DNA from 3 places in the Embleya sp. NPDC050493 genome. Region 2 is predicted to be linked to each of the others. Evidence: riboswitches for the same ligand, from Rfam matches in the RefSeq annotation. Region 2 holds a riboswitch; each other region holds the start of a gene.

Region 1 (9,699 bases), on a different contig from region 2:
ACTCGTCGTCCTCTCCGGCGTGAACAAGCACTTCGGGTCGCTGCACGTTCTGCGCGACATCGACCTGACGGTGTCCCGCAACGAGGTGGTCGTCCTGATCGGCCCCTCGGGCTCCGGCAAGTCGACGCTCTGTCGCACGATCAACCGGTTGGAGACGATCGACTCCGGCAGCATCACCATCGACGGCCGGCCGCTGCCCGCCGAGGGTCGTGGACTGGCCCGGCTGCGCTCCGAGGTCGGCATGGTGTTCCAGTCCTTCAACCTGTTCGCGCACAAGACCGTGCTGGACAACCTGACCCTGGCCCAGATCAAGGTACGCAAGCGCAGCAAGGCCGAGGCGGAGAAGAGGGCCCGCGAACTCCTGGACCGGGTCGGCCTCGCCGACCAGGCGCCCAAGTATCCGGCGCAACTCTCCGGCGGTCAGCAGCAACGGGTCGCCATCGCCCGGTCGTTGGCGATGGACCCCAAGGTGATGTTGTTCGACGAGCCGACGTCCGCGCTCGACCCGGAGATGATCAACGAGGTCCTGGAGGTCATGCGCACGCTCGCGGTCGAGGGCATGACGATGGTCGTGGTCACGCACGAGATGGGCTTCGCCCGCTCGGCGGCCAATCGTGTGGTGTTCATGGCGGACGGCCGAATCATGGAGTCGCGCAGACCCGAGGACTTCTTCGACCACCCGGAGACCGACCGGGCCAAGGACTTCCTGTCCAAGATCCTCAAGCACTGACGGGGGATCGGACATGCGCACCCGAAACCGGACCCAAACCCGTACCCGCAGCCGAAACCGCACCCGCACCCGCACCCGCACCCGCACCCGCGATCGCGCCCACACCGCCGCCGCCCTCCGAAACACGGCCGGAGGAAACACGTCCCGAAAAGGTGCGTTCCGAGAAAACACGCTACGAGGCGACTCGTCCCGGCCCGCGGCCCTGCTCGCCCTCCTCCTCGCCGCCCTGCTGCTCGCCGGGTGCGGCAAGTCCGGCACTCCCCCGCCCAAGGGCCCCAAGGCCAAGGACCTGCCGTCCTATCAGGTGGCCACCGACGTCGACATCGACTCGCCCACCTTCCGCTCGGCCAAGTCGCGCGGGCGACTGGTCGTCGGCACCAAGGCCGACCAGCCCTATGTCGCGCAGCAGGACCCGGCGACCGGCTACTACTCGGGTTTCGACGTCGAGATCGCCAAGATGATGGCCGCCTCCCTGGGCTTCCCGGCGGACCGGATCGAGTTCAAGACGATCACCTCCGCCAACCGCGAGACGTCCTTGCAGAACGGCGAAGTCGACTACTACGTCGGGACCTACACGATCAACGACAACCGCAAGAAGCTGGTCGGCTTCGCCGGCCCGTACTACCTGGCCGGTCAGGCGCTGCTGGTCCGCAAGAACGACAAGGACATCAACGGGCCGCAGGACCTGGCCGGCAAGAAGGTCTGCTCGGTCGCCGGGTCCACTCCGTACCAGCGCCTGGTCGCCGACTACCCCAAGGCCACCGCCGTGGCCTACGACAGCTATTCGGTCTGTGTGGACAACCTGATCAGTCTTCAGGTCGACGCCGTCACCACCGACGACACCATCCTCAAGGGCTACGCCGCCAAGGTGCCCGACCAACTCCGGCTCGCCGGGGAGCCGTTCTCGAAGGAGCCGTACGGAATCGGGGTGCCGCGCGGGGACCGCAACTTCCGCCTCGCGCTCGACGACGCGATCGTCGCGCACGAACAGAACGGCGACTGGAAGCGCGCCTACGACTCGACCCTCGGCCTCTCCGGCGTACCGGCTCCCCAGCCGCCGCCGGTGGACCGGTACTAGCGGAGGGAGTCGACGATGAATGTCCTGCTCGACAACTTCACCCTGTTCCGCAAGGGCTTCGTGGGCACGCTCGAACTCACCCTGGTCGCCTCGGCGATCGCGCTCGGGCTCGGGGTGCTGATGGCCGGGTGCCGGGTCTCCCCGGTCCGGCCGCTGCGCATGCTCGGCGGCGTGTGGGTCACCGTGCTCCGCAACACCCCGCTCACCCTCCTGTTCTTCGCCGTCGTGCTGGGTCTGCCGCGATTCGGCGTGGTGCTCCCGTTCTTCACCCTCGCGGTGCTCGCTCTGGGTTGCTACACCTCGGCGTTCATCTGCGAAGCGGTCCGCGCGGGCATCAACACCGTGCCGGTCGGCCAGGGCGAGGCGGCCCGCAGTCTGGGGATGAACTTCGGTCAGACGCTCAACCTGATCGTGTTGCCGCAGGCGGTGCGCGCGGTGATCCCGCCGGTGGGCAGCACGCTGATCGCGCTCGCCAAGAACACCGCGATCGCCGGTTCGTTCAGCGTCGTCGAACTGCTGGGCACATACCGCACGCTCAACGAACTCGGCTACGACATCGTCATCACGTTCATGTGGATCGCGATCGGCTACCTGATCATCACGCTGTCCATCAGTGCCCTGTTCCGCTTCCTGGAGAAGCGCCTGGAGGTGGCCCGATGAGCATCGAGACTTCGGCGCTGTACGACGTCCCCGGGCCCAAGGCCCTGGCCCGACACCGCACGTACGGCCTGATCGTCACCGTGCTGTTGCTCGGTGTGCTGGCGTGGGTGGTCTACAAGCTGTTCGACACCGACCAGTTCGCCCACGACAAGTGGGCGCCGTTCGAATACGTGGGCGTGCAGAAGCTGTTGCTCCGCGGCCTGGGGCACACCCTCCAGGTCTTCGCGTGGGCGGCGGTGCTCTCGCTGGCCTTCGGCGCCGTGTTCGCGGCCGGCCGGCTCTCCGAACACCGGGTGGTCCGCTGGTTCTCGGGCCTGGTGGTGGAGTTCTTCCGGGCCATGCCGGTGCTGGTGATGATCTTCTTCATCTTCATCGCGATGAAGGTCGAACCCCGACTGGCGTTGATCTGCGGACTGACCCTGTACAACGGATCGGTCCTGGCCGAGGTCTTCCGCGGTGGCGTCAACGCGGTCCCCAAGGGCCAGCGCGAGGCGGCCTACGCGCTGGGCATGCGCAAGACCGCGGTCATGGTGTACATCCTGATCCCGCAGGCGGTCCGCACCATGTTGCCCACGATCATCAGCCAGTTGGTGGTCACCCTCAAGGACACCTCGCTGGGCTACCTGATCTCCTACGAGGAATTCCTCTACGCCGGCAAGCAGATCGCCACCAACCTCGACTACAGCCTGCCGTTCATCCCGGTCGTCATCGTGATCGCACCGATCTACATCGGCATGTGCATGCTTCTCTCCGGCCTGGCCCGCTACCTGGAGAGCAGCGGCAGACGCCGGCACAGGTCCGCCTGACCACGCCTGACCACGCCCGACCACGCGCGCGGGCCCCGGGCGCCGACCAAGGTCGCGGGTCGCGGCCCGAGTTCGGCTCGCCGCCGAAATAACCCTTCGATGGCGGGCCGTTCGACGCGCTAGGGTCGCGCCCGGCAACGTTTGCCCCGTCGCGGTGTTCGGTGCGGTGCATCGGTGTCGCGCCGGAACGTTCTCGTACTGGAGTACTCGGACGTTTCGGCGGGGCGGCGAGGTGCCGTGCCGGGCGCCGCGACGGGGTGAACGTTGCCGGGCGCGGCACTAGGCTCGGCGTGCGGGGGCGGCTCCGCGGTGTGCTTCCTTCTCACTCTTCGATAACAGACAGCGCGCCCACTCTCCGCCCTCGCTTCGTCTTTTCTTCGGGGGAAACCGGTCCATGAGTGGTGGCGTGCGCAGCGTCGTTCGCGTCGATACGAGCACGGCGGCCGATGATCTCGACGGCCTGCTGGTGCGCCGACTCGCGAGCGTGTATGTCGACGCGAAGCGGGTGGTCGGTCCGGACCGGGTGGGCGTGAACACCCGCGGGATCGCCGCGCTGGAAGCGGACCTGGTGCAGCGCGGCCATGTGCTGACCGCACCGTTGCGGACCGCGCTGGCGGGCCTGCGGCCGGTGGATCTGGCCACGCACGGAATGCGGCTGCTGGCCCGGTTGGATGCCCGGCTGGGCAACGACCGCCGGCACCGGCCGCTGTTCGCCGGCTTCCCGGCGCAGGTGCCGAACTACGCGCAGGCGCGCTACTCCACCCGGATCCGGGCGTTCCTGCTCAACCAACCGAACCAGCCCTGCGCGATCTGCGGCCGGGCCGGCGACATCGGCGCACTCGCGCCCTGCGCGCACCTGCTGTGCTCGACGTGCGCACCGGTCGAGGAGTTGCGCGCATGTCCCGTGTGCGCCGAGCCGATCCGCGTGCGCAAGCCGCATCTGACCCCGGCCGGCAACCGGACCGCGGACATGCTCGTCCCGCTCACCGGCACCCTGGCGCCGCTTCGGCTCGGCGTCGACCGCGAGGCGGACGCCCTCGGCGAACTGCTGGCCCTGCTCGCTCGACGCACCCCGCTCGGGCCGCAGGATCGGCACGATCTGATCCTGCTCGCCGCCCATGCGCCGACCGACGCCGAGCGGTGGTTGCCCACCGAGATCCCGGTGCGCGAAAGCAAGGCCGTCGTCCTCGCCGGCCTGCTTCCCGACCACCTGCCCGCCGGCCGGCTGGACACCGCGACCGACGTGCTGCGGGTGTTGTGGGCCTGGTCGGGCGCCCATCCCGATCTACTCACCCCGCCTCGGCTGCGCACGGTGCCGCGTCGACTGCGCCGCACGCTGCTCGCGGTGCTGGACGGGCTCCCGCTGGAGCACGTGTACGAGGACCTGCACCGGCATCGCCAGGCGTGGCTGCGCGCGGGCGAACTGCTGCACCCCTTCGACTACATCGGCGCGTATCCCACCGCCGCGCTCGCGTTCGCGGCGCTGCGTGGCACCGACCCGCAGGCCCATCGGTCCGGGCCCGCCCTGCTGCTCGCCGCCGAGGCACACGGCGACGCGGTGACGGTCGTGGCGGACCGGATCGTGGTGCGCACCTTCGCGTCCCGGGTCGAAACGCGGCTCGCGGCCGGCGACACGGCCGGCGCGACCGAGCTGCTGGTCCGGCGTCCCGGTGAGCTGGTGCGCCGGCTGCACCACCTGCTCCGGGTTCGGGCCGGCAGCGGCGAAACCTCGCTGCCCGCCGAGCTCGTCGCCGCGCTGCCGGGCGTGCTGCGCCGGGTCGGCCCCGGACCGCTGCTCGGCGCGTGGGGTCGGCTGCGGGCCGAACGCACGGCGGGGGAACGGCGGGTGTGGTTCCCGCGCGGCAGCGTCGCGGGAGCATACGCGCGCAACGACCCGGGCGCGCCCGTCCCGGTCGCGCTCAGCGCCCCGGTCTGCGCCCTCATCGAGCGGGAACTGACACGCCGGGCGCTGGAGTTGCCGCGGCACGAGGTCGCGCTTCTGGATGCCGGACTGGACGACCTGATCGCGCCGTTCGCCGAACACTCCACCGCAAAGGCGCTGGTCGCGATCCCGCGCGGGAGCACCCAGCCGATGCCGCGCGGCGGTCGGATCCGGCTGTTCCTGCACTGGATGCAGGCCGCGCACCAGCGGGTCGACCTGGACCTGTCGATCGCGCTGTACGACGCGAATTGGGAATACCTCGGGCTGTGCGACTACACGAACCTGGTCTACGGCCCGGACCGCGCGATGGTGCACTCGGGTGACTTCACCTCGGCGCCCGCACCGCACGGCGCGACCGAGTTCGTGGATCTGGACATCGCCAAGCTGGCCGCGCAGGACGTCCGGTACGCCGTCGTGGTCGTCTTCAGCTACAACGACGTGGCGTTCGACGACCTGCTCGACGCGTTCGCCGGCTTCCAGGACCTGGACGCGGTGGCCGCCGGGCGCACGTTCGACCCGAGCGCGGTCCGGCAGCGCTTCGACCTCGCGGGCGACGCCCGGATCTGCGTCCCGATGACCGTCGACCTGGCCGCAGGCACCGCCCAGTGGACCGACCTGAACCTGTCCGGCCAGGACGGCCTGCACAACGTCTTCCGGCACACCGATCGCCTCGCCGAACTGGCCCGCGACCTGCGCATCCACTTCGCCCCTGGAGGCCGGGCCACGCTCGGCGACCTGGCCCGGATCATCGCCGCCGCGACCACCGACCGGGTACTGATCCGCGGTCGGCGGGCGGGGGAGGTCACCGAGTACCGCCGGGGCGCCGACGAGGACGCCGACGCCTTCGCGGCCCGCCTGCGCGACGGCGTCGGCGGTACCGCGGCCGTCCTCGACGCGGGCGGGGAACTCGCCGCCGGCCGCGCGTTCGTGGCCCTGGTCCACGGTGACATCCCGATCACCGGCGGGGGCACCCTGTACCGCCTCTACCCGGGCCCCGCCGACACCGCACCCGCCGAGATGCGGCGCTGGTCGGCGCCGGACCTGGCTTCGGCCTTGGCCCCGACGGAGTAGGCCGCCGGCCCAGCCGCCGCCGAGCGTCGCCGGCGGCGTCGATGTGGTCGACTCCCGCGGGCTCGCCTCAACGCGCCGCGACCGCCCGCCGCCGGTCCCACGCGACCGCGAGGTACGCGGTCGCGCCCGCGAGCGCGAACGAGAACAGCGAGGCCGAGGTCCACGCCTGCGCGTGGATGTGCAGCGCGTCCTGGATGTGGCCCCAGAACGTCGCCCACCACTCGACCGAACCCGGGTTGATCAGCTGGTACATGCAAAAGCCCAGCGCCCACGGCGCGATCATCACCCAGCGGGCCGGCGCGTGGTCGCCCAGGTCCCAGCCGGCCCGCCCGCGCCCGACGAACAGGTCCACCGCGAGCACGCCCAGCAGCGGGATGAAGATCGAGCCGATCAGCGACAGGAAGCTCGCGTAGGTGTCGAAGTCGTTCACCATCAGCGCGAACGCGGTGACCAGCGCACCCACACCCAGGCACAACACCCGGCGGTCCACGCGCGGCGCGAGGTTCTGGATGGACATCGCGGTGCTGTAGACGTTGGCGAAGCTCTGGTCCACCTCGCGCACGACCAGGACGGCGAAGAAGACCCAGCCGGCGGTGACACCCAGGAACGAGTCGAAGATCTTGTCCGGGTCGCCGCCCACCTGGGCGAGGGCGACCAGACCGAGCAGGTAGCACCAGATGCTGGTGATCGAGAATCCGCTCAGCGCGGCCCAGAACGCGGGCTTGGTACCGCGCGAGTGGCGGGTGTAGTCGGACGCGAGCGGCACCCAGGAGACCGCGACCGCGAGCGCCGCGTCCATCGCCGGGAAGAACCCGGACCACGAACCCTCGGTCATCGGCGGCAGGCCCTCGCGCCACAGCTGGACCGAGAAGTAGAGCATCGCGATGCCCACCGCGACCGTCACGTAGCGGCGCAGGATCCGCAGCATGCCCAGCGGGCGCAGCGTCATCGCCGTGGTGACCGTGCCGGCGGCGACGATGTACAGCCAGTGCGGGCCGTCACCGTCGGTCATCGCCTCGATGCCGATCGAGATCACCAACAGCTCGAAGGTGCCCCAGCCGATGCACTGGACGATGTTGAACACCGTCGGCACGTACGAGATCTTCGTGCCGAACAGGCCACGCAGCACGGTCATCGCGGGCGCACCGCTGCGCGCACCGGGGATGCCGGCGACCGCGACCATGAGGGTGCCGATCAGCGTGCCGCCGACGGCCGCGACGATCGCGGCGACCATCGACAGTTGCGGATACCCCGCCGGGGCCAGCACGTACAGCGCGCCGGAGAAGCCGAGCAGGCTCACACCGAGGTTGGCCCAGAACGCCGCCTGGTCGCGGAACCCGAGGGTGCGCGGCGGTGCGGTGTCCAGGATCAGGGGCGCCTCGGCGCCGCCGTGCGGCACCTCGGGGCGTGCGTCGTCGATGACCGGAGCCGACATGGCTCTACCTGCTCTCCCTACGCCGGCATTACCCGGACAGGTTCAAGCGGTCGGTGGCCCCGGACGCGCCGGCTCGTCGCCGACACCCCATGCCGCCCTCTCAGCCCGGTTGGTCCGAGCTCCCGCGATGGCGTGGCGAACAGTACGCGCCACGCGACCCCCTTGGGAAGGCGGGGTGCCAAAACGAGCCCGGGGACGGCTCGCCGAGCGATCGCCGGGCGCCGTCACGTGCCATCGCCACGCGCCCGACCGCGAGGCGCTCCCCCGGCGATGACGGGCCGTCGTCACGCGTGAGCAGGGTAGGCGCTCCCCCGGCGACCACGGGCCGTCGTCACGCGTGAGCGAGGTGGGCGCTCCCCCGGCGACAACAGGCCGTCGTCACGCGTGAGCGAGGTGGGCGCTCCCCCGGCGACAACAGGCCGTCGTCACGCGTGGGCGGGGTGGGCGGTCGGGTGTGGGCGAGACGCGCCACCGCGAATGGGCCAGGCAGGCGGTTGCGTTCGGGCCCGAGCACCGCCGTGACCGGTGAGACGCGCGATCACCTCCAGGCGAGACGCACCACCGCGAGCGGACGAGGCCCGCGGTCCGAGCGGGACGCATAACCACGAGCGGGCATGGCGCCCGATCGCTCACGGGCGAGATGCACCACCGCGAGCGGGCAAGCCACGCGGTCCGAGCGGAACGCCCCACCACGACGGCGCGAGGCGCCCGATCACTCACAGGCAGGACGCACCACCGCGAACGGGTAAGGCACGCGGTCCGAGCGGAACGCACCACCACGACGGCGCGAGGCGCCCGATCACTCACGGGCAGGACGCACCACCGCGAACGGGCAAGCCGCGCGATCCGAGCGGAACGCCCTACCACGACGGCGCGAGGCGCCCGATCACTCACAGGCAGGACGCACCACCGCGGGCGGGCGAGGCGCGCGGTCCGACCGGAACGCACCACCACGAGCGGGCGTGGACGCGCCACCGCGAGTGGGGGGACGACGCCGCTTCGTGTGAGTGCGGCTCGCCGGATCGGGTGGGGGCTCACCAGCCCGAGTGGGTGAATGCCGGCCAGGCGGTCATGTCGTCGGGGGCGATCGCGCGGGCTCGGGCGGCCAGTTCGGCCGGCATCGCGGCGGGGATTCCGCGCTTGGGGTCGCGCAGCCACAACTGCGCCGTGCGGACGGCCTGGGCCGGTGGCAGGTCACGACGGTCGAGGTAGTGGTGGGCCATGTACAGCACCAGCGCGGTGGTCGTCTCGTCCACCGGCCACAACGTCGACACCACCGTGTGGGTGCCCGCCGCCAGGTACTCGGCGCCCACCCGCCAGGTCTCGTCGTGACCGCCGGCCGGCACGAACGCGATCGGGTCGCCGGCGGCCCGCCCGATCTCGATCGGATACCGCCGGGCCCGCGCGCTCGCCGGCCGCGCCGCGACCTCGCACAGCAGGCGCGGCGCGCCGATGTACGAGATCTGCGCGTTCTGGAGCGCATGCCGGCGGCGGCCGTCCACGAGTGTCCAGGCCGCGTGCCACGGCACCATGCCGAACGGTCCGGCGGGCAGCAGGACCAGGGACGGCGCGCGGCCGAACGAGCCGGGCACCGCGGTCAGTACCGGTTCCATCACCGTGGTCCAGACCCATTCGCCCAGCGCATCGAGCATGTCGGCCCAGTTCTCCCGGTCGCCTCCGGCCAGGTCCAGGCCGTAGTCGAGTTCGGGCAGGTCGAGCACCCGCGTCGTGCCGTCGGCATCGGTCAACACTGCGGCGCCCGGCACGAGTTGCACCAGCGCGTCGCTGCCGAGTCGGCCGAGTGCGGCGGCGATCTCGGCGGCAGGCGGCGGGTCGAGCAGGGTGCGCCACGGCGTGCCGCGCGGGTCGAGGCCGACCCGGGCCGAGGCCACCTGCGCGGCGGCCCGGAACAGGTGGGCGTCCGCCGGTGCGGTCCGATGTGCGCGCCGGAAGCAGATCCGCGCCTGATCCCAGGCC
Region 2 (9,699 bases):
GCTTGGGGCTCGCCACCCGCGTCTCCGTGCCCGGCTTCAACGCCGCGTCGGACAGCGCCTTCTTGGCGTCCTCCAGCTTGAGGTTCACCAGCGCGGGCACCACGTGCCGCTCGGGACCCTTGGACAGCTTGACCTTCACCGTCGAGCCGCTGAGCACGTTCTTGCCGGGAGCCGGGTCGGTGGACATGACCGAGCCCTTGGCGATCGTCTCGCTGAACTCCCCGTCACCGACGTAGGAGACCTTGAGGTCGGCCGCCTTGAGCCGCTTCTCCGCCTCGGCCTTGGTCATGTTCAGTACGCCGGGCACGTCGGAGTAGCGGCCCGAGCCGTACCACCACGCGCCGCCACCGATCGCGGCGGCGACCAGCAGCACGACGGCGAGCACGATCATCCCGCGCGAGGGCCCGCGTCGGCGCCGCCGGCCCGGCAACCCGGGCTGCTGCGGATAGCCGCCGCCGGTGGAGCCCGCCGAAGGTGCCTCGGCGGCCGGCGCGTACTCGTGGTGCTCCGCCGGATAGGCGTCCTGGTACACCCCGCCGCCGTAGCGCGCCTGTTCGTCCTCGGTCGAGTCCACGCTCAGCCCCAGCGGCGCCAGGTGCGGCGGCAGCAGGACCTCGCCGGCCCGGAACACGCTCGTGGCGTTGTCGTGGATCGGCTCGGGCGGCGGCGGCAGTCGCAGCGCCGCGCCGAAGTCCAGCTCCGCATCCGGCATCGCGTGCCGGGTCCGACGGACCAGGGTGAGCAGTGTCTCGGCGTCGTTCGGCCGGTGCTCCGGGTCGCGCACGGTGGCCGCGCGCACCAGCGTGTCCAGCGAGTGCGACAGACCCGGCACCGCGAGCGAGGGCGGCGGCACGTCCGCGTGCACGTGCTTGTAGATCACCTCGACCGCGGTCGCACCGTGATGCGGCTGCCGGCCGGTGAGCATCTCGTAGAGCACCACGCCCGCCGCGTACACGTCCGAGCGTGGCGTGGACTCGCCGCGCTCGACCTGTTCGGGGGCGAGGTAGGCGACCGTACCGACCAGGACCTTGCCGGTCGCGGCGGTGGCGGTCGTGGTGGTCGCGCGGGCGAGACCGAAGTCGCCGAGCTTGATCCCGCCGTCGTCGGAGATCAGCACGTTCTCCGGCTTGACGTCACGGTGCACGAAGCCCGCCCGGTGCGCGGCGGAGAGCGCGGCCAGCATCGGCTCCAACACCCCGAACGCCTCGCGCGGGGTCATGTTGCCCAGATCCTGGAGCAGCTCGCGCAGCGTGCGGCCCTCGACGTACTCCATCGCCAGGTACGCGACGGAGCCGTCGGTGCCCTGGTCGAAGACGTTGACCACGTTGGGATGCGACAACCGCGCCGCGGCCTTCGCCTCCAGGATGAAGCGGCGGGTGAACTCGGGATCCTGGGCGAGCCCGGCATGCATCACCTTGAGGGCGACGGTGCGGTCGAGTCGGGTGTCGAGAGCCCGGTACACCGTGGCCATGCCACCCGCGGCAACTCGGGCATCGACCCGGTATCGACCGTCGAGCAGCCGCCCGACGAGCGGATCGTTCAAGGTCGTGTCCATGTTCTGGAGTGTAGGGTCCACTGCTTTGTGGACGCCGACGGTCTTCCCCACGGTTCCCCGCCGGCCGGCCTGTGTGCGGCTCAGAAGGCGGGGTGCTCGGGGCCGGCCTCCAGCATGCCGGCCATCGGTGACGACGCGTGCGCGTAGTGGCGCATCGGGATCCGCCCGGCGCGGTAGGCCAGCCGCCCGCCGTCCACCGCGTGCCGCATCGCCTCGGCCATCAACCGCGGCGACTGCGCGCGGGTGACCGCCGTCGCCAGCATCACCGCATCGCAGCCCAGCTCCATCGCCAGCGCCGCGTCGGAGGCGGTGCCCAGACCCGCGTCCAGCACCACCGGGACCTCGGCCTGCTCGGTGATCAGCCGGATGTTGTGCGGGTTGCGGATGCCCAGGCCCGACCCGATCGGCGAACCGAGCGGCATCACCGCCGCGCAGCCCACCTGTTCGAGTCGGCGGGCGAGCACCGGGTCGTCGTTGGTGTAGGCCAGCACCCGGAAGCCGTCGTCGACCAGCCGTTCGGCGGCGTCCACGAGCTCGACCCCGTCGGGCAACAACGTGCGTTCGTCGGCCACCACTTCGAGCTTGATCCAGTCGGTCTCCAGCGCCTCGCGGGCCAACCGTGCGGTCAGCACCGCCTCGCCCGACGTGAAGCACCCGGCGGTGTTCGGCAACACCCGGATGCCCAATCGGCGCAGCACGTCCAGCACCGAGCCGGCGGTCCCCGGGTCCACCCGGCGCATCGCCACCGTGGTGATCTCGGTGCCCGACGCGATCAGCGCCTGCTCCAGGATCTCCAGGCTCGGCGCGCCGCCGGTCCCGGTGATCAGCCGCGAGGTGAAGCACTCGCCGGCGATCACCAGCTTGTCGTCGGCCATGCCCTCAACCTCCTTGGACGGCGGTCAGCACCTCGACGCGGCTGCCCGCGTCGAGCACGGTCTCGGCCCACGCCCCGCGCGGCACCACCGACTCGTCCACCGCGACCGCGACGCCCTTGGCGGCGGTGGTCAGCGTGGCCACCAGTTCGGCGACGGTGGTACCGGTCGCGACCCGGCGCCGGTCGCCGTTGACGGAGACCTCGATGTCGTTCATGCCATCACCTTCCGGGCGGTGGTCGCGAACCGGTCGGGCCCGAAGGGCGCGACGAGTTCGGGGGTGGTGCCCTGCGCGAGGATCTCGGCGACGGCGTCGGCGGTGATCGGGGTGAGCAGGATGCCGTGCCGGTAGTGGCCGGTCGCCACCACCAGGCCGGGCAGCGCCGAGCGACCCAGGATCGGCGCGTTGTCCGGGCTGCCGGGGCGCAGCCCGGCGAGCGTCTCCACCAGGGGCAGTTCTGTGATGCCGGGGACGAGTTCGTGGGCGTCGCGCAGGAGTTCGTACACGCCGCCCGCGGTCACCTCGGTGTCGTGGCCGAGTTCGTGCTCGGTCGCACCGATCACCAGTTCGCCGTCCGCCCGCGGGACCAGGTACATGCTGCCGCCCTTGACCACGCCCCGGACGTTGCGGGACAGCAGTGGCAGCAGCGCCGGCGGCACCTTCAGCCGCAGGATCTCACCCTTGACCGGCCGCACCGGCGGGACCACCTCGGGCGGCAGGCCCGGGATCAGCGCCGAGCGGCAGCCCGCCGCGAGCAACACCTGATCGGCGATCAGGTCGCGTCCGCCGGCCGTTCGCACGCCGTACGCGCGCTCGGCGGCGACCAGGACGCGTTCGACGCTTTCGCGCACGAAGACGACGCCGGCCCGCGCGCAGGCCGCGAGCAGCGCCGCGACCAGTCGGCGGTTGTCGATCTGGTGGTCGTCCTCGACGTGCAGGCCGCCGGTGATCGCCGGGGACAACATCGGTTCGAGCCGACGGCACTCGCGGCTGGTCAGCCAGGACGACTGCAGGCCCAGCCGCTGCTGATAGGCGTGCAGGTCCTTGAGCACGGCCCGGTCGTCCGCGTCCAGGGCGACCGCGATCGTGCCGCAGGCGCGGTAGCCCGAGGGCAGGTCCGCGGCCTCGGCCAGTTCGGCGGCGAACTCGGGGTAGCGCCGGGCCGATTCGATGCTCAGCCGGAGCAGGCTCTCCTCGCCGTACTGGAGTTCGGAGACGGGGGTGAGCATGCCGGCCGCGGCGTGCGAGGCACCCCTGCCCGGGGCCGGGTCGACGACGGTGACGGCGAGGCCGTACCGGGTGCGCGCACGCCACGCGACGGACAGTCCGACGACGCCCGCGCCGACCACGACGACGTCGGTGGGGTGCTCGGACATGGTGGGGCTCGACATGGTGAGGGGAACTCCCTTCGCCGGTATGACCCGGATCAGGTTCGGACGGTCGGGGGCTCGCAGCCCCCCTCTCAGCCCGGTCTCACCGGGCTCCCGTGACCTCTCCACACTACGACACCGGTTTCGGGCGCCCGGGAGTGCCCGAGTGTGCCCCGACGATGTCCTTGACTGAGTCAAGACCCTGCTCGTCGGCGGTGCCGGCCCGCGTCATAGGGTGCCCTGCATGGACAACGTGCTCGTCGTGGGTGCCGGCATGGCCGGCCTGCAAACCGTGGTGGCGCTGCGGGACCAGGGGTACACCGGTCGCGTCACCCTGCTCGGGGCCGAGGCGCACGCGCCGTACGACCGCCCGCCGCTGTCGAAGGAGGTGCTCGGCGGCAAGACCGACGACACGTCCTTCGAGGCGGACTGGGCCGCGCTGGAGACCGACGTGCTGTTCGGCCGGACCGCGACCGGACTGCGCCCGGGCGCGGTCGACACCGACGCCGGGCCGATCGCCTTCGACCGCCTGGTGATCGCGACCGGCTCGCGGGTGCTGAACCTGCCGGGCGCGGCCGAGGTCCCCGGCGTGCACGTGCTGCGCACCATCGACGACGCCCGCGCACTGCGCGCCGCACTCGTGCCCGGCGCCCACGTGGTGATCGTCGGCGCGGGCTGGATCGGCGCCGAGGTGGCCACCGCCGCGGCCGCCGCCGGTTGCCCGACCACCGTGGTCGAGGCCCTGCACACCCCCCTCGCCGGGCCCTTCCCGGACGCCATCGGCGAGCGGATCGTGCGGTGGTACGCCGAGGCGGGCGTGGAACTGCTGCTGGACGCGAGGGTGGACCGCCTGGAGGCGGGCGCGGTGCACCTGACCGACGGCCGCCGACTGCGCGCCGACGCGATCGTGGTCGGCATCGGGGTGCGCCCGGCCACCGAGTGGCTGGCCGACTCCGGCGTGGTCCGCAACGAGCGCGGCTTCGTCGAGGTGGACGACCACCTGGCCACCTCGATGCCCGGGGTGTACGCCGTCGGCGACTGCGTGGACTTCCCCTCCGCCCGGTACGACATCCGGATGAACGTCGAACACTGGGACAACGCGCTCCAGGCGCCGCGCGTGCTGGTGACCAACCTGCTCGGCGGCGACCAGGTGTACGACCCGGTCCCCTACTTCTGGTCCGACCAGTTCGGCCGCATGGTCCAGTACGTCGGCCGGCACGGCGCGAGCGACGAACTGGTCTTCCGGGGCGCGGGCGAGGACGGCAAGTGGACCGCGGGCTGGTTCGCCGGCGACCGGCTGGTGGCGCTGCTCGCCGTCGCCCGACCGCGCGACCTGGCCCAGGGCCGCAAGCTCGTGCAACTGGGCACCCCGGTGGACCGGGAGCGGTTCGCCGACCCGGAGAACCCGCTCAAGTCGGTCGCGCTGTGACGGCCCGGCGCCCGCCCGACCGCCGGGCGCCGGCGGTCGGGACCGGGCGCGGAACCTAAACTTGGCCGGGTGAGCGAGATCGACGCCAAAACAGAAGCCCTCGTCCCCGCCTGGGTGACACTCCCCGACATCGCCGAGATCCTCGGCGTGGACATCCTGAAGGTCCGCCAGCAGCTCAAGGAGCGCAAGTTCCTGGCCGTGCGCCGCGGCGAGCACCGGGCCCTCCAGGTGCCCGCCGACTTCTTCCAGGACGGCAACATCGTCAAGGGCCTGGTCGGCACGCTGACCCTGCTCGCGGACTCGGGCTTCACCGACGAGGAGGCGCTGGAGTGGCTGTTCACTCCGGACGACACGCTCCCGGGCACGCCGGTGCAGGCACTGCAGGAGAACCGGATGACCGAGGTGCGTCGCCGCGCCCAGGCCCTGGCGATCTGAGGCCGCGCGGATGACGAGCCGTCAGGAACGGTTGGCCGCCGCCCGTCTGTACCTGTGCACCGACGCCCGGGAGCGCCAGGGCGACCTGCCCGCGTTCCTGGACGCGGTGCTGGGCGCGGGCGTGGACATCGTGCAGTTGCGGCAGAAGGGCCTGGAGGCCCGCCTCGAACTCGCCTACCTGGAGGTGTTCGCGGACGCCTGCCGCCGGCACGGCACGCTGCTCGCGGTCAACGACCGCGCGGACGTCGCGCACACGATCGGCCCCGACGTGCTGCACCTGGGCCAGGACGACCTGCCGGTCCCGGCGGCGCGCGCGATCATCGGCGGCGACGTGCTGATCGGCCGCTCCACGCACGCCGAGGCCGAGGTGGACGCGGCGATCGTCGAACCGGGGGTGGACTACTTCTGCACCGGACCGGTCTGGCCGACCCCGACCAAGCCGGGCCGACCCGCACCGGGGCTGGACCTGGTCCGGTACACCGCCGCGCTGCGCCCGACCCGGCCGTGGTTCGCGATCGGCGGCATCGACCTCGGCAACCTCGACGAGGTGCTGACCGCGGGCGCGGAGCGGGTGGTGGTCGTGCGTGCGATCACCGAGGCCGCGGACCCGGCCGAGGCGACGGCGGAATTCGTCCGGCGACTCGCCGCACGCTGAGCCGGTCGCCGGCGATCGGCCGGAAACCGGGCGTCGGGTCCGGCGCGACCGCGGCGCCGCGCGCCGGCCGCCGCGGCGGCCGGCCGAGGTCTCGGCAGGTGCCGATCGTGGTCGGAGCGTCCCGTGCGGGCCGGTCGGGCACGTCGGTCGGGGCCGGACCGTTCGACGGCGGTGTTCGGGCGGCCGACCCCGATCCGCCGGGTCGACGCGGCGGGTGTCGCCGCCGTGGGCCGATCGGGTGGTTGGCCTCGCGGATGGCGCTTTCCGGCCGAACCGGGCGGAGCGAGCGGCCAGACTGCCGAGATGGACACACCCGACGTTCGCCTCCGTCCGGGGTCCGCAGAGGATGCCCGCGACCACGACCTGCCGCACCCCGCGACGGAACCGCTGATCCCCGGCCCCCGGTTCGCCGCCGCCGAACGCCCGATGCCTCGATCCGGGCGTACGAGCCCGACGCCGGACGGCGGCGGTGCGCTGCTGTTCCCGCTGCTCGTGCTCGCCGCGATGATCGGCGGGATCTACCTGGTCGGCCGCAATCCGCCCCAGGCCCTGCCGCACGCCGACCCGACGCACGGCCCTCGTCCCGCCCCGGGCCGGGTGGCCGAGTCGGAGCGTCCCCGGTCCGTGCCGGCCGCACCGTTCACCATCACCGGCCCGCCGGCCGCCCGACTAGACGCTGCGCACGGTGGCGGCGTCGGCCAACTCGCGCAGCACTTCGCGCGCGTCCTCGGCGATCGGCGCGACGGCCAGGGCCGCGAGGGCCCGCTCGGTCAGCTCGGTGATCATCGTCTCGACGTCGGCGAGCGCGCCGGTGTCCTCGATCACCACGCGCAGTTCCTTGACGCCTATGTCGCTCAGTCCGGGATCCCCGAGCAGCGTGTCCAGCACCCCCGCCTGGACGCGCGAGGCCCGCTCGCCGGCGAGCGCGAGCAGTACGGTGCGCTTGCCCTCCCGCAGGTCGTCCCCGGCCGGCTTGCCGGTCCGTTCGGGATCGCCGAAGACCCCGAGCACGTCGTCACGCAGCTGGAACGCCTCACCGAGCGGCAGCCCGTAGGCGGAGTAGGCGGCCAGCGCGGCCTCGTCGGCGCCGGCCAGCGCGGCACCCACGTGCAGGGGGCGCTCGATCGTGTACTTGGCGGACTTGAACCGCATCACGCGCCGTGAGCGCTCGACCGAGCCGCCGCCCATCGCCTGTTCCAGCACGTCGAGGTACTGGCCCGCCATCACCTCGGTGCGCATCACGTCGAACAACGGCTTGGCCGCCCGCAGCGCCCGGTCGTCCACCCCGCTCGCGCCGAACATCTCGTCACACCAGGACAGACACAGGTCGCCGAGCAGGATCGCCGCCGCGGAGCCGAACGACTCGCCCGAACCGACCCACCCGTTCGCCCCGTGCAGGCCCTCGAACCGCCGGTGCACGGCGGGCTTGCCGCGCCGGGTGTCGCTGCTGTCCATCAGGTCGTCGTGGATCAGGGCGCTGGCCTGGAGCAGCTCCAGCGCGGTGGCCGCCCGCACGATCGCCTCGTCCGGTGCCGCCGGACCCGCGATGCCACGCCATCCCCAGTAGCAGAAGCCCGGTCGCAGCCGCTTGCCGCCGTCGAGCACGAAGTCGTTCAGTGCCTCGGTGACCGGAACCATGCCCTCGCCCACCTCGGCGAGCACCTCGGCCTGACGGTCCATGAACTCGCCGAGCGCGGCATTGATGCGCTGCCGCAGGCCGTCCCGGTCCAGGGGGTGTACGGGGAAGGAATCGGCAGCCATGGAGTCTTCCGTCGAGGGCGATGAAACGATGAGGAAATACGGGGAAGCCTAACTTGCGGTCCGCGCGGCCATCCCGAGCAGCCCGGCCGTCTCGCCTTGTGGGAAGTCGTTCTCGCGGGGGCGACCGCCCGATAGCCTGCCTGCATGTCTCTCGGTGCCGCATCCACTCGCATCAGTCGAACCCCGGCCATTCGCGATCTGCTCGCGAACGGCAGCCGGTCGTTCTCGTTCGAGTTCATGCCACCCCGGACGGAGCAGGGCACCCGCACGCTGTGGGACGCCATCCGTCGGGTCGAGGCGCTGGCGCCGACCTTCGTCTCGGTCACCTACGGCGCGGGCGGCTCCAGCCGGGGCATGACCGTGGACACCACCGAACGGATCGCCACCGAGACCACGCTCACCCCGGTGGGGCACCTCACCGCGGTCGGGCACTCGCGCGCCGAGCTGCGCAACATCATCGGGCAGTACGCCGACGCGGGCGTGCGCAACGTGCTCGCGCTGCGCGGCGACCCGCCGGGCGACGTGAAGGGCGAGTGGGTCGCCCACCCGGACGGCTTCACGTACGCGGTCGAGCTGGTCGAACTTCTGCGCGCGTCCGGCGACTTCTGCGTCGGCGTCGCCGCGTTCCCGGAGATGCACCCGCGCTCGACCGGCTGGGACGAGGACATCCGGCACTTCGTGGCCAAGTGCCGCGCGGGTGCCGACTACGCGATCACCCAGATGTTCTTCCGGGTCGAGGACTACCTGCGGCTGCGCGACCGGGTCGCGGCGGCCGGGTGCGACATCCCGATCATCCCCGAGGTGATGCCGGTCACCAGCCCGACCACGCTGGTGCGGGCGGACGAGCTGAGCGGCTGCTCGGTACCGGCCGACCTGGCGGCGGCGGTCGAGGCGGCCGGTGACGACCGGGCGGCGGTGCGCGCGATCGGGGTGGAGTTCGCGACCCGGATGTCCGAGCGGCTGCTCGCCGAGGGGGCGCCGGGGCTGCACTTCATCACCCTCAACCGGTCCACGGCGACCACCGAGATCTACCAGAACCTCGGACTGCACGAACGATCGGGCGCGGAATCGGGCGACGGCTCGGGCGCGGCCGCGGGCGAGGGATTGGGTCGAGCCGGCTGATCCGGCACACCCCCCGACGACCGGTTCACCCTCTAGGGTGAGGCAACGCGCCGGTAACGAAGGGATCGACCCGTGCAGATCGGCCTGGTGGTGCTCTACATCCTGTTCGTGCCGATCGGGCTGTGGTTGCTGACCGAGGCGCTGTGGCAGCACGGCGCGCCGTTTCGCTACCGCGTGCTCGCCTTCGTCGGCTTCGTCGGCGTGGCCGTGGGCGTGGGCATCAAGAACCCGGTGCTGGTCGGCATCGGCGTGTTCTGCTTCGCGGTCGGCCAGTTCCTGACCACGCGCTACGTGCGCAAGGGCTTCCACCACGGCTGGACGGTCAGCGGCCGTCGCCCGAAGGGCCGCCGGGCCAAGGCCCGCTGAGGACGCCCCGGATCGGACCCGGGCGCCGCCGAGCGGTTCCTCGGCCGTTTCTCCGGCGCGGCCCCGGCAAGATTCGCCGGACACGCCCTACGCGCGCCCGATCAGCTCCGCCACCAGTGCCGCGGACATGCCG
Region 3 (9,699 bases), on a different contig from region 2:
CAGGAGGTGGTGGTCCAGGAGACCCGGGTGGCCGAGTTGGAGGCCATGCGGCGCGAGCAGCAGCTCCAGGCGGACGTGCGCAAGCCGGCCGACGCGCAGGCGTACGAGACCCGGACCCGGGCCCAGGCCGAGCGCGACGCGCGGATCTCGGCGGCCGAGGCGAGCGCCCGGGAGACCGAACTGGCCGCGATCGCCGACGCGGAGGCGACCAAGGTGCGCGGGCTGGCCGCGGCCGAGGCCACCCTGGCGACCGGCAAGGCCCAGGCCGAGGCGGCCAAGGCCAAGGGCCTCGCCGAGGCGGCCGCGATCGCCGCCCGGGCGGCGGCCCTGGCGGAGAACCAGGAGGCGGTCGTCGCCCAGCAACTCGCCGAGAACTGGCCGGAGATCGTCCGGGCCGGCGCCGAGGCCTTCGGCAACGTGGACCACATGGTCCTGCTCAACGGCGGCGACGGCATGGGCGACCTGTTCGCCAAGGCCCTGACCATGGGCGGCACGGGGTTGGGCATCGCCCGCCAACTCCTGGCAGGCGGCAACGCCAACACCAACGGCGCCAAGCCCGCGGCCGACATCGCACCCAAGGAGTCCGTCCGCATCGAAGTCGAGGTCGACCCGACCCCGGAACCGGAGCTTCGCCTCGCCAAGGACGCGGAGAACTGACCGCGCCGCATCTTCCGCAGCCGGCCCCGGGGACATGGGGGCCGGCTGCGGCCGAGGTTGTCGGGGCCAGCCGGGGGTTGCGGCTTCATCGGACCTTCGGCTATCGGTTTCCGGTCATCGTGAACGGCCTTGCCAATCCACGAGGTACCAGGTCGAAGCGGCACCAGACGGTCTTGCCGCCCGTGGCGACCGGCCCTCACGCAACGAGGTCCGACACCGCCTCGACCATCCGCAAGCCCCGCAACGAGCCCCCGATCCGCTCCGGTTCGGCCGGCGAGGGTCGCAACACCCCCGGCCCCGGCACCACCGGCAGACGGGGGTCGGCATCCCGCACCTCGATGGCCATCGCCCGCTTGGGCCAAAACGACAGCCGCACCGTGAACGTCCGCCACCACCAGTCCACATGCCGATCAGGCATCATCGCGTGCACGACGGCATTGGTCGCCAACTCCGACGCGCACAACATCGCCTCGTCGGTCAGTTCGAGCAGGTTCCGATCCGCCATGGCGGCCCACGTCAGCGCCCGCACTTCCCGCACGGCCGCCGGATGCGACTCCCACGCCCGCTGCCGAACCCACACCGGCTCCCACCCCGGCCCCCGGAGCACGGCCCCCAACCACCGCTCCCCCGGACTCACCCGCCCATCCGCCTTCGACCACGCCTCCGAAACGACGTCTCGCTCTTCCTTCGCCGGCGCCACCCGCCTGACCACGTGCCGTCGACCCGTTCGTCCTGTTTGTGTTCCAGCCATACACCGAGCATGGCCGGCCGAGATGTCCGTCATCAGCCCATGAAGGCGTACCTGCGATGGGTAGACTCGCGACATAGTGTGACGAGGCATGGACCAGGGGGTAGCCGGTCGTGACACGTGACGTATCACCGGCCGCGCTACCGCGCCGGGTGCTCGACCGCGACGACGTGCGCCAAGCCCTGCGTGATCACGACTTCGGCACCGTCTTCCGGCTGGCCCGCAAGTACGGCGGGATCAGCTACCAAAAGATCGCCGACGCCTGCGACATCAAGCCCGACCGAGTCGGCACACTCGCCCGAGGCGAAGGGCGTATCACCACCGTCGAGAAGGTCCGTCGGATCTCCGACGCCCTGCGTGTGCCGGGACTCATGGTCGGCATCGCGCCACGGGAGTGGGAATCGCGCTGCGATGCCGTGCACGGTGAAACGCCGACGCCCGTTTCGGCTGCCCACTCGGTGGAAATCCCGTCGATCGACGACGAAATGGATTCCCTGGAGTTGGGCCGACGTGCTGCGGCGAGCGATGTAGGAAACGAGACCCTGATCCGTTTGGAAAACGCCTTCGACACCTTGGCCGTCGACTACTCCAAGGTCCCCCCGCGCGACCTCCTCGCCCGGACGCGTCGCTTTCTGTCCTACACGACGCAACTCTTCGACGCCCGGAAGACACTGGCCGAGCATCGGCGGTTCGTGACCGTCGGAGGGCGACTCGCCCTGATGGGGGCGACGCTGCAGATCGATCTCGGTCGACAGGGTGCGGCGACGGCCGGCCTGAGAACTGCGGTGGGTCTGGCGAAACAAGCCGACCGGCCCGAACTCGAGGCGTGGTGCCATGAGACCGACGCGTGGAGATCCCTCGTGCAGGGGGACTACGCGCGATCGCTGGCACTTTCCGGTGCGGCTCGACGGCTTGCTCCAAAAGGGAGTTCGGTGGCCATCCAGGCAACCGCCCAAGAGGGAAGGGCATATGCCCGACTGGGCCGGTCGCGGGAAACCTACGACTCGATAGCGCGAGTGCACCGCTACGTATCGCGCCTGCCTGCGACGAACCGCCCGGAGCATCACTACCACTACGACCCCGACAAATCGACGTCGTATACCGCGACCACACTCTCCTGGTTGGGGGATCCGGCCGCCGAGGACTACGCCCGAGAGGTGATCGCTCGGCTCGCCCCCGCTCCCGGCGCGAGATTGACCCGCCGAGCGGCCGTGGCACATCTCGATCTGGCCCTGATCCTGCTCGCCCGCGACCACCTCGACGAGGCGTGTGGGACGGCTGAACGGGCAATCGGATCCCAGCGCGTCGTGCCCTCCAGCCATTGGCGAGCCCTCGAAGTCGTGAAGGCGGTCGAGAGCCGCCGCCTGCCGGAAGCCGCGAGCCTCAGAGCGGCGTACGAAAACCTGAGGCAACCCGGGACCACGATTACTTGATGGCCTGGCCTCGATCGGCTTCTCGGCTCCCGGCTCCTCCGCAAGTGGCAAGTCGGGTTTGATCCTTCGGTTGAAGACCGCGAGATCGGCGGCGCCGATGCTTGCGGCATGACTTCCGCGCCATCGAACACCGCAGCGATTGCGGTTCACGAGCTGACCAAGCGTTACGGGCGGACGACCGTGGTCGATCGGCTCTCCTTCACCGTGCGGGCGGGCGTGGTGACCGGGTTCCTCGGCCCCAACGGAGCCGGCAAGACGACCGTGTTGAAGGTCATCGTCGGGCTGGCCCGGCCCACCGCCGGTCACGTGTCCTTCCGGGGCGGCCCGGTGCCCTGCGACGCCCGAGTGCTGGGGGTGCACATCGAGCCGTGTGGGGCCCATCCCGGTCGCACCGGCCGCGCCCATCTCCGGGCGTTGGCGCTCCTGGCCGGGCTGCCGGCCGCCCGGGTCGACGAGGTGCTGGAGACCGTCGGACTGGAGCAGGCCGCCGGTCGGCGGGTCGGCAAGTACTCGCTGGGCATGCGCCAACGCCTCGGGCTGGCGGGCGCGTTGCTGGGCGATCCGGAGATCCTCATCCTGGACGAACCGGTGAACGGCCTGGACCCCCAGGCCATCCGCCACCTGCGCACGCTGCTGCGCGAACGCGCCGCACGCGGCCGTACCACCCTGCTCTCCAGCCACATGCTCGGCGAGGCCGCACAAACGGTCGACGACGTCGTCGTGATCGACAAGGGCCGACTGGTCCACACCGGCCCGATCGGAGATCTCGAACAGGGCGCCCTGTCGGTACGGACCCCCGAGCCCGAGCGGCTCTCGACCCTTGTCGAAAGCGCCGGCGGGCGGATCCGGCCCGCAGCCGCGGACGGCGGTCTGTGGATCGAGGGACTCCCGGCCGCGGAGGTCGCCCGCCTGGCCCTGCGCGAACACATCCCGCTGGAGGAGATCACCTCGCGGACCGCGTCCCTGGAGGACGTGTTCCTCGACCTGACGGAAGGCCGAAACGCATGAGCCGCCTGGTGCGAGGCGAGTTGCTCAAGACCCTCACCACCCGCTCGATCCACGCGTTCGTCGTCGGCGGAGTCGCCTACACCGTGCTCAACGTCATCATCGTCGCCGTCGCATCGGGCCGGCTGGACGAGGTGGGCGAGAAGGAGGAGGCCCTGTCCGGCCTGCCGGTCCTGTTGATGTTGTGGGGAATCGTGGGCGTGGCCGGCGAGTATCGCCACCGCACCGCCGCCCCGTCCGCGCTGGTGGCCCGGCGCGACCGCGGCACACTCCTGCTCGCCAGGATCGGCGCCTACGCGCTGACCGGCCTGCTGATCGGCGCACTCCTGGTCGCCGTATCGGTCGGACTCGCCGTGCCGCTGCTCGGCGACCATCCGGGAGCCGACCTCACCCCCGGCCAGGTCACCTCGGTCGCGACCGGCAACCTGGCCGCCTTCGTGCTCTCTGCGATCATGGGTGCCGCCGTCGGCGCGATGGTACGCAGTCCGGTCGTGGGGGTGGTCGTGGTGCTGCTGGTGAACTTCGCGGTGCTTCCGCTGGTCGCCGGCGTCGCCGAATCCGCAGCGAACCACACCCCGCTCGGAGCCGCCGGCGTGCTGTCCCGCTCGACCCATCACACGACGTCGTCGCCGGGTGCCGCCGCGGTGGTGCTGTCCGCCTGGGCGATCGTGTTCGTCATCGCCGCCGTCGCCGGCGAACGTCGGCGCGACCTGGCGTGAACGCGATATACCGAGCCGTCCGAGCGGCGCGCCGGTGGATCCACCCGCGCCGCTCGGCATTGTTCGACGCCATCGTCGCGGTGGTGACGACCATCGTCGAACTCGGTCTGACCTTCGACGACGCGACACCCGTTCGGCCGCACCTCGTCGTACTCGTCGTGTGCACCGGCGCGCTCCTGCTCGCCCGACGGCACGCACCACTCGCCGTGCTGCCGGCCGTCTGCGCAGTCGAGGCGCTGCTCGCGGCAACCGGCGGCAACCCCGGCGGCGCACCGGCATTGGCGGCCCTGTTCACCGTCGCCGAACTGCGCGAGCGACGGGTGTCGGTGGCCGCCCTCGTGCCGACGGCGGTGTTCCTGATGGTGGCGGACATCGTCTCGTTCCCCGTCACCGTCATCGCGTGGGCCCTGGGCAGCTACGCCCAGACCCGGCGCCGCTACACCGCCGCCCTGGAGGAACGCACCGCCCACTTGGAGCGCGAGCACGAGCAGCTCTCGGTCATCGTGGCCCAGCGCGAGCGCGCCGCGATCGCCCGCGAACTGCACGACATCATCGCCCACTCGGTCACCGTGACGCTGGTGGGCGTACGCGGCGCCCGCGACGTGCTGCGCACCACACCCGAGGTGGCCGACGACACGCTGGAGCGGGTCGAGACCAACGCCGAGCAGAGCCTGGTCGAGTTGCGCCGGATGTTGTTGCTGCTGCGCGAGACGGACCAGGGGGTACGGATGCGGCCACAACCCTCGCTGGCCCAACTGCCCTCGCTGGTCGCCTCGTACCGTGAGGCCGGGCTGCCGGCGCACCTGGAGGTCACCGGCACCTCCCGGCCGCTCGCCGGCGGCGTGGAGTTGTCGGTGTACCGCATCGTCGAGGAGGCACTGACCAACGTGCTCAAGCACGCCCGACCCACCCACGTCGCGGTGACCCTGGACTTCGGCCGTACCCACCTGCACATCACGGTCGCCAACGACGGCGAAAAGGTGCCCGAGCCCACCTCGGGCGGCCACGGCATCGTCGGCATGCGCGAGCGGATCGGCGTCCTCGGCGGCGAGTTGGCGGCCCGTCCCGGACCGGACGGCGGGTTCCGGGTCACCGCCCGGCTTCCCCTGGAGGACCCGAAATGAGCGCCCGGAGCATCCGCCTGCTGATCGCCGACGACCAGGAGCTGATCCGCACCGGCCTGCGCCTGTTCCTCCAGACCCAGGACGACCTCGTCGTCGTCGGCGAGGCCGAGGACGGCGACGAGGCGGTCGAACTGGCCGCCCGCCTGCGTCCGGACGTGATCCTGATGGACATCCGGATGCCACGCATGGACGGCGTCGAGGCCACCGCCCGAGTGCACGCGGAGGGCATCTCGCCGCCCCCGCGCGTGCTCATCCTCACCACGTTCGACCTGGACGAATACGTCTTCGGCGCGCTGCGGGCGGGCGCCGCGGGATTCCTGCTCAAGGACGCCTCGCGGGCCCGCCTGCTGGAGGCGATCCACGTGGTGCACGCCGGCGAGGCGCTGCTCTCGCCCTCGATCACCCGGCGCCTGATCGAGAACTTCGCCGCCCGTACCGAACCGCTCCGGCCGCCGCCGGCGCTCCTGACGGCCCTGACCCCGCGCGAACGCGAGGCCCTGTTCCTGGTCGCCCGCGGCCTCTCCAACAGCGAGATCGCCGCCCACCTGGTGGTCACCGAGGCAACCGTGAAGAGCCACGTGGGCAGCATGTTCGCCAAACTGGGCCTGCGCGACCGAGCCCAGGCGGTGGTCTTCGCCTACGAACACGGCGTCATCGTCGCCGGCGCGGGCGACCCGCCCGGACCGGCCTGACGACGTCCCGGGAACCGCCCGGTCCCCGAGACGTCGTCCCGTACCCGAACCTCAGTCGGCCAGTGGCAGGTAGACCCGGTTGCCCGCGGCGGCGAACTCCGCCGACTTGGCCCGCATCCCGGCCTCGACATCCGCCTCCGCCGCCACGGCAGCCGCCCCGTCGCCGTGCTCCGCCCGGATGTCGTGCGAGATGCGCATCGAACAGAACTTCGGCCCACACATCGAGCAGAAGTGGGCCGTCTTGGCCGGCTCCGCCGGGAGCGTCGCGTCGTGGTAGGCCCGCGCGGTGTCCGGGTCCATCGCCAGGTCGAACTGGTCCTGCCAACGGAATTCGAAGCGGGCATCGGAGAGCGCGTCGTCCCACGCCTGGGCGCCCGGGTGGCCCTTGGCCAGGTCCGCCGCGTGGGCCGCGATCCGGTAGGCGATCACGCCCGCCTTGACGTCGTCCCGGTCGGGCAGGCCCAGGTGCTCCTTCGGCGTCACGTAGCACAACATCGCGGTGCCCCACATGCCGATCATCGCCGCGCCGATCGCCGACGTGATGTGGTCGTAGCCGGGCGCGACGTCCGTGGTCAGCGGGCCGAGCGTGTAGAACGGCGCCTCGTCGCAGATGCGTTGCTGGAGGTCGACGTTCTCCTTGATCTTGTGCATCGGCACATGGCCCGGGCCCTCGATCATCACCTGCACGTCCATCGACCGGGAGATCCGGCCCAGTTCGCCCAGCGTCTCCAACTCGGCGAACTGCGCCGCGTCGTTGGCATCCGCGATCGAGCCCGGACGCAGTCCGTCGCCGAGCGAGTAGGTCACGTCGTACGCGCGCAGGATCTCGGTCAGCTCGGCGAAGTGCGTGTAGAGGAAGTTCTCCCGATGGTGCGCCAGGCACCAGGCGGCCATGATCGAGCCGCCGCGCGAGACGATGCCGGTCTTGCGCCGGGCGGTCAGCGGCACATAGCGCAGCAGCACGCCGGCATGCACCGTCATGTAGTCCACACCCTGCTCGCACTGCTCGATCACGGTGTCCCGGTACAGCTCCCAGGTGAGTTCCTCGGGCTTGCCGTTCACCTTCTCCAGTGCCTGGTAGAGCGGCACCGTGCCGATCGGGACCGGCGAATTGCGCACGATCCACTCGCGGGTGGTGTGGATGTCCTTGCCGGTGGACAGGTCCATCACGGTGTCCGCGCCCCAGCGGATCGCCCACACCAGCTTGTCGGTCTCCTCCTCGATCGAGGAGGACACGGCCGAGTTGCCGATGTTCGCGTTGACCTTGACCAGGAAGTTCTTGCCGATCACCATCGGCTCGATCTCGGGGTGGTTGATGTTCGCGGGCAACACCGCCCGACCGGCGGCGATCTCGTCCCGCACCAGCTCGGGCGTCAAGCCCTCGCGGATCGCCACGAACTCCATCTCCGGGGTGACCAGCCCGCGTCGCGCGTAGGCGAGTTGGGTCACCGCCTCGGATCCGGACGCCCGCCTGGGTCGGGCCCCCGCCCCGGGCACCGCGAACCCGGCCGGCGTCAGTGCGCCGATCCGGCCGTCGTAGCGGGCGGTGTCGCCGCGCTCCTCGATCCAGGCCTCGCGCAGCGCGGGCAGGCCGCGCCGCACGTCCACCTCGAAGGCGGGGTCGGTGTACGGGCCCGAGGTGTCGTACAGGCGAACCGTCTCGCCGTTGGTCAGATGCACCGTGCGGACCGGAACGCGCAGGTCCTCGCGCGATCCGGCGACGTAGCCGCGGTGGTGGGCGGGGGAAATCGGTCCGCTGGTGACCGTCCGCGCGGCGGCCGGATCGGCCGACGGGGCAGCGGGCAGCGAGGTGTCGTGCGAGGTCATGGAAGGCTCCCTACGCCGGCATTACCCGGTCAGGTTCTGCGGTCGGCGCGGCCTCAGCGCCCTCTCAGCCCGGTGCCCCGAGCTCCCGTGTATCTCCGTGTGGTGCGCCCCCACCCTGGCACACCACCGCCCGCACGACCAGCGCCGGATTCAGCCGAGCGGGTCGCGCGGCCCCCGGCCGACCACCGCGGTGCGCGCGAGCACGACCATGCCGACCGTGACGCACAGCCCGACGACGCCTTTGACGATGAGCATCAGGAAGGCCGAGAACAGCCAGATCAGCAACCAGCACAGCAACACCAGCACGAGCACCGGTACGCCGATACGCGCCCACCGCGGCCATGTCTCCATCGTCCAACCCCCAGTCACGCGAACTCCCGCGAGACGTGCACGCCCGGGGAGCACATTCCCCGGGAGGACACGTCGTACCCGGGCGCACCGGTTCCGGTCCGCCCGGGAACGATCCCGGTCGCCCGGACCCGTCAGACCGGCCAGCGCTCGCCGCGCCACGCGGCGTCCCAGAACATCCACTCGTAGCGTGCCGTGGTGGTGAAGTGCTCGATCATCCGCGCCCGTTCGCTCGCCGAGAGGTCCTCGCCGATCCGGTCCACCAGATCGAGCACCGCGCGCACCGTCGCCTGGAACTCCTCGGCGCCGTAGGTGGCGATCCAGCGTCCGTACAGCTCGTCGGGCGAGCCCTTGGCCAGCAGTGCGTCGCCCACTCGGGCGTAGATCCAGTAGCAGGGCAGCACCGCCGCCACCCCTTCGGCGAACGAGCCGTTGTGCACCGTGGCAAGCAGGTAGCTGACGTACGCCCGGGTGCTCGGCAGCACCGGTTCGGTCGCGGTGGCGTCGGCCACCGAGCTGCCGAAGTCGACCATGAAGCCCTCGTGCAGCGAACGCTCGGCGGCGATCGCACCGGCCGCGTCACCCGCGAACTGCACGGTCGTCGCCTCGTCCGGCGCCTTGGCCGCGCACACCGCGAGCGCCTTGGCGTAGTCGCGCAGGTAGTGCGAGTCCTGCACGACGTAGTGCCGGAATGCCTCGCGCGGCAACGTGCCGTCGGTCAGCCCGTGGATGAACGGGTGGTCCAGGATCGCCGCGTAGACGTCCTCGATCGCAGCCCAGAGTTCGTCGCGCAGCGCCATCAGATGTACTCCCGATCGTCGGATCCCGAGACCCGATCGCTGGATCCCAAGGTCCGATTGTCGTACACGGGTCCGGACCGCCCACCGCCCAGCCCACGCGGCCCGCGCCCGGCCCCACGCGCGCCCGCCTCGGTGCGGCCGGTCCTGCCGCTCAGCCCTCCGGCGGCGAGAAGAACACCAGGACCCGCAGCGGCTCGGTGATCCGATGGAAGCGGTGCGGCACCTGCGCCGGTACGTACACGACGCTGCCGCGCGCCACGGCGGTGGACTCCTCGCCGACGGTGAGCGTGGCCCGACCGCTGATCACCACGTACGCCTCGTCCTGGCCGTGCGGCTTCTGGGTGTC

Evidence for each region. A riboswitch is a leader RNA that binds a small molecule or an ion and turns the genes downstream of it on or off. The one in region 2 is predicted to bind thiamine pyrophosphate.
Region 1: linked by a shared signal. The riboswitch ahead of ACIBM5_RS23660 (purine-cytosine permease family protein) and the one ahead of thiO (glycine oxidase ThiO) in region 2 are both predicted to bind thiamine pyrophosphate.
Region 3: linked by a shared signal. The riboswitch ahead of thiC (phosphomethylpyrimidine synthase ThiC) and the one ahead of thiO (glycine oxidase ThiO) in region 2 are both predicted to bind thiamine pyrophosphate.

Annotation. Positions count from the first base shown of each region.
Region 1 is NZ_JBITHP010000012.1:137,954-147,652, reverse strand. It holds gene ACIBM5_RS23685 (amino acid ABC transporter ATP-binding protein) at 1-730, shown strand, start outside; gene ACIBM5_RS23680 (glutamate ABC transporter substrate-binding protein) at 744-1,808, shown strand; gene ACIBM5_RS23675 (amino acid ABC transporter permease) at 1,824-2,468, shown strand; gene ACIBM5_RS23670 (amino acid ABC transporter permease) at 2,465-3,274, shown strand; gene ACIBM5_RS23665 (MXAN_6230/SCO0854 family RING domain-containing protein) at 3,669-6,287, shown strand; gene ACIBM5_RS23660 (purine-cytosine permease family protein) at 6,355-7,722, opposite strand; TPP riboswitch at 7,718-7,858, opposite strand; gene ACIBM5_RS23655 (CHAT domain-containing protein) at 8,757-9,699, opposite strand, start outside.
Region 2 is NZ_JBITHP010000002.1:615,121-624,819, forward strand. It holds gene pknB (Stk1 family PASTA domain-containing Ser/Thr kinase) at 1-1,555, opposite strand, end outside; gene ACIBM5_RS05975 (thiazole synthase) at 1,636-2,430, opposite strand; gene thiS (sulfur carrier protein ThiS) at 2,435-2,644, opposite strand; gene thiO (glycine oxidase ThiO) at 2,641-3,804, opposite strand; TPP riboswitch at 3,815-3,926, opposite strand; gene ACIBM5_RS05990 (NAD(P)/FAD-dependent oxidoreductase) at 4,043-5,227, shown strand; gene ACIBM5_RS05995 (Rv2175c family DNA-binding protein) at 5,297-5,662, shown strand; gene thiE (thiamine phosphate synthase) at 5,673-6,317, shown strand; gene ACIBM5_RS06005 (polyprenyl synthetase family protein) at 6,987-8,078, opposite strand; gene metF (methylenetetrahydrofolate reductase [NAD(P)H]) at 8,223-9,200, shown strand; gene ACIBM5_RS06015 (hypothetical protein) at 9,273-9,566, shown strand; gene ACIBM5_RS06020 (phytoene desaturase family protein) at 9,654-9,699, opposite strand, start outside.
Region 3 is NZ_JBITHP010000009.1:72,951-82,649, forward strand. It holds gene ACIBM5_RS19360 (flotillin family protein) at 1-657, shown strand, start outside; gene ACIBM5_RS19365 (ATP-binding protein) at 854-1,162, opposite strand; gene ACIBM5_RS19370 (transcriptional regulator) at 1,558-2,838, shown strand; gene ACIBM5_RS19375 (ABC transporter ATP-binding protein) at 2,947-3,846, shown strand; gene ACIBM5_RS19380 (ABC transporter permease) at 3,843-4,562, shown strand; gene ACIBM5_RS19385 (sensor histidine kinase) at 4,646-5,686, shown strand; gene ACIBM5_RS19390 (response regulator) at 5,683-6,378, shown strand; gene thiC (phosphomethylpyrimidine synthase ThiC) at 6,430-8,205, opposite strand; TPP riboswitch at 8,196-8,304, opposite strand; gene ACIBM5_RS19400 (hypothetical protein) at 8,356-8,556, opposite strand; gene tenA (thiaminase II) at 8,688-9,353, opposite strand; gene ACIBM5_RS19410 (cupin domain-containing protein) at 9,505-9,699, opposite strand, start outside.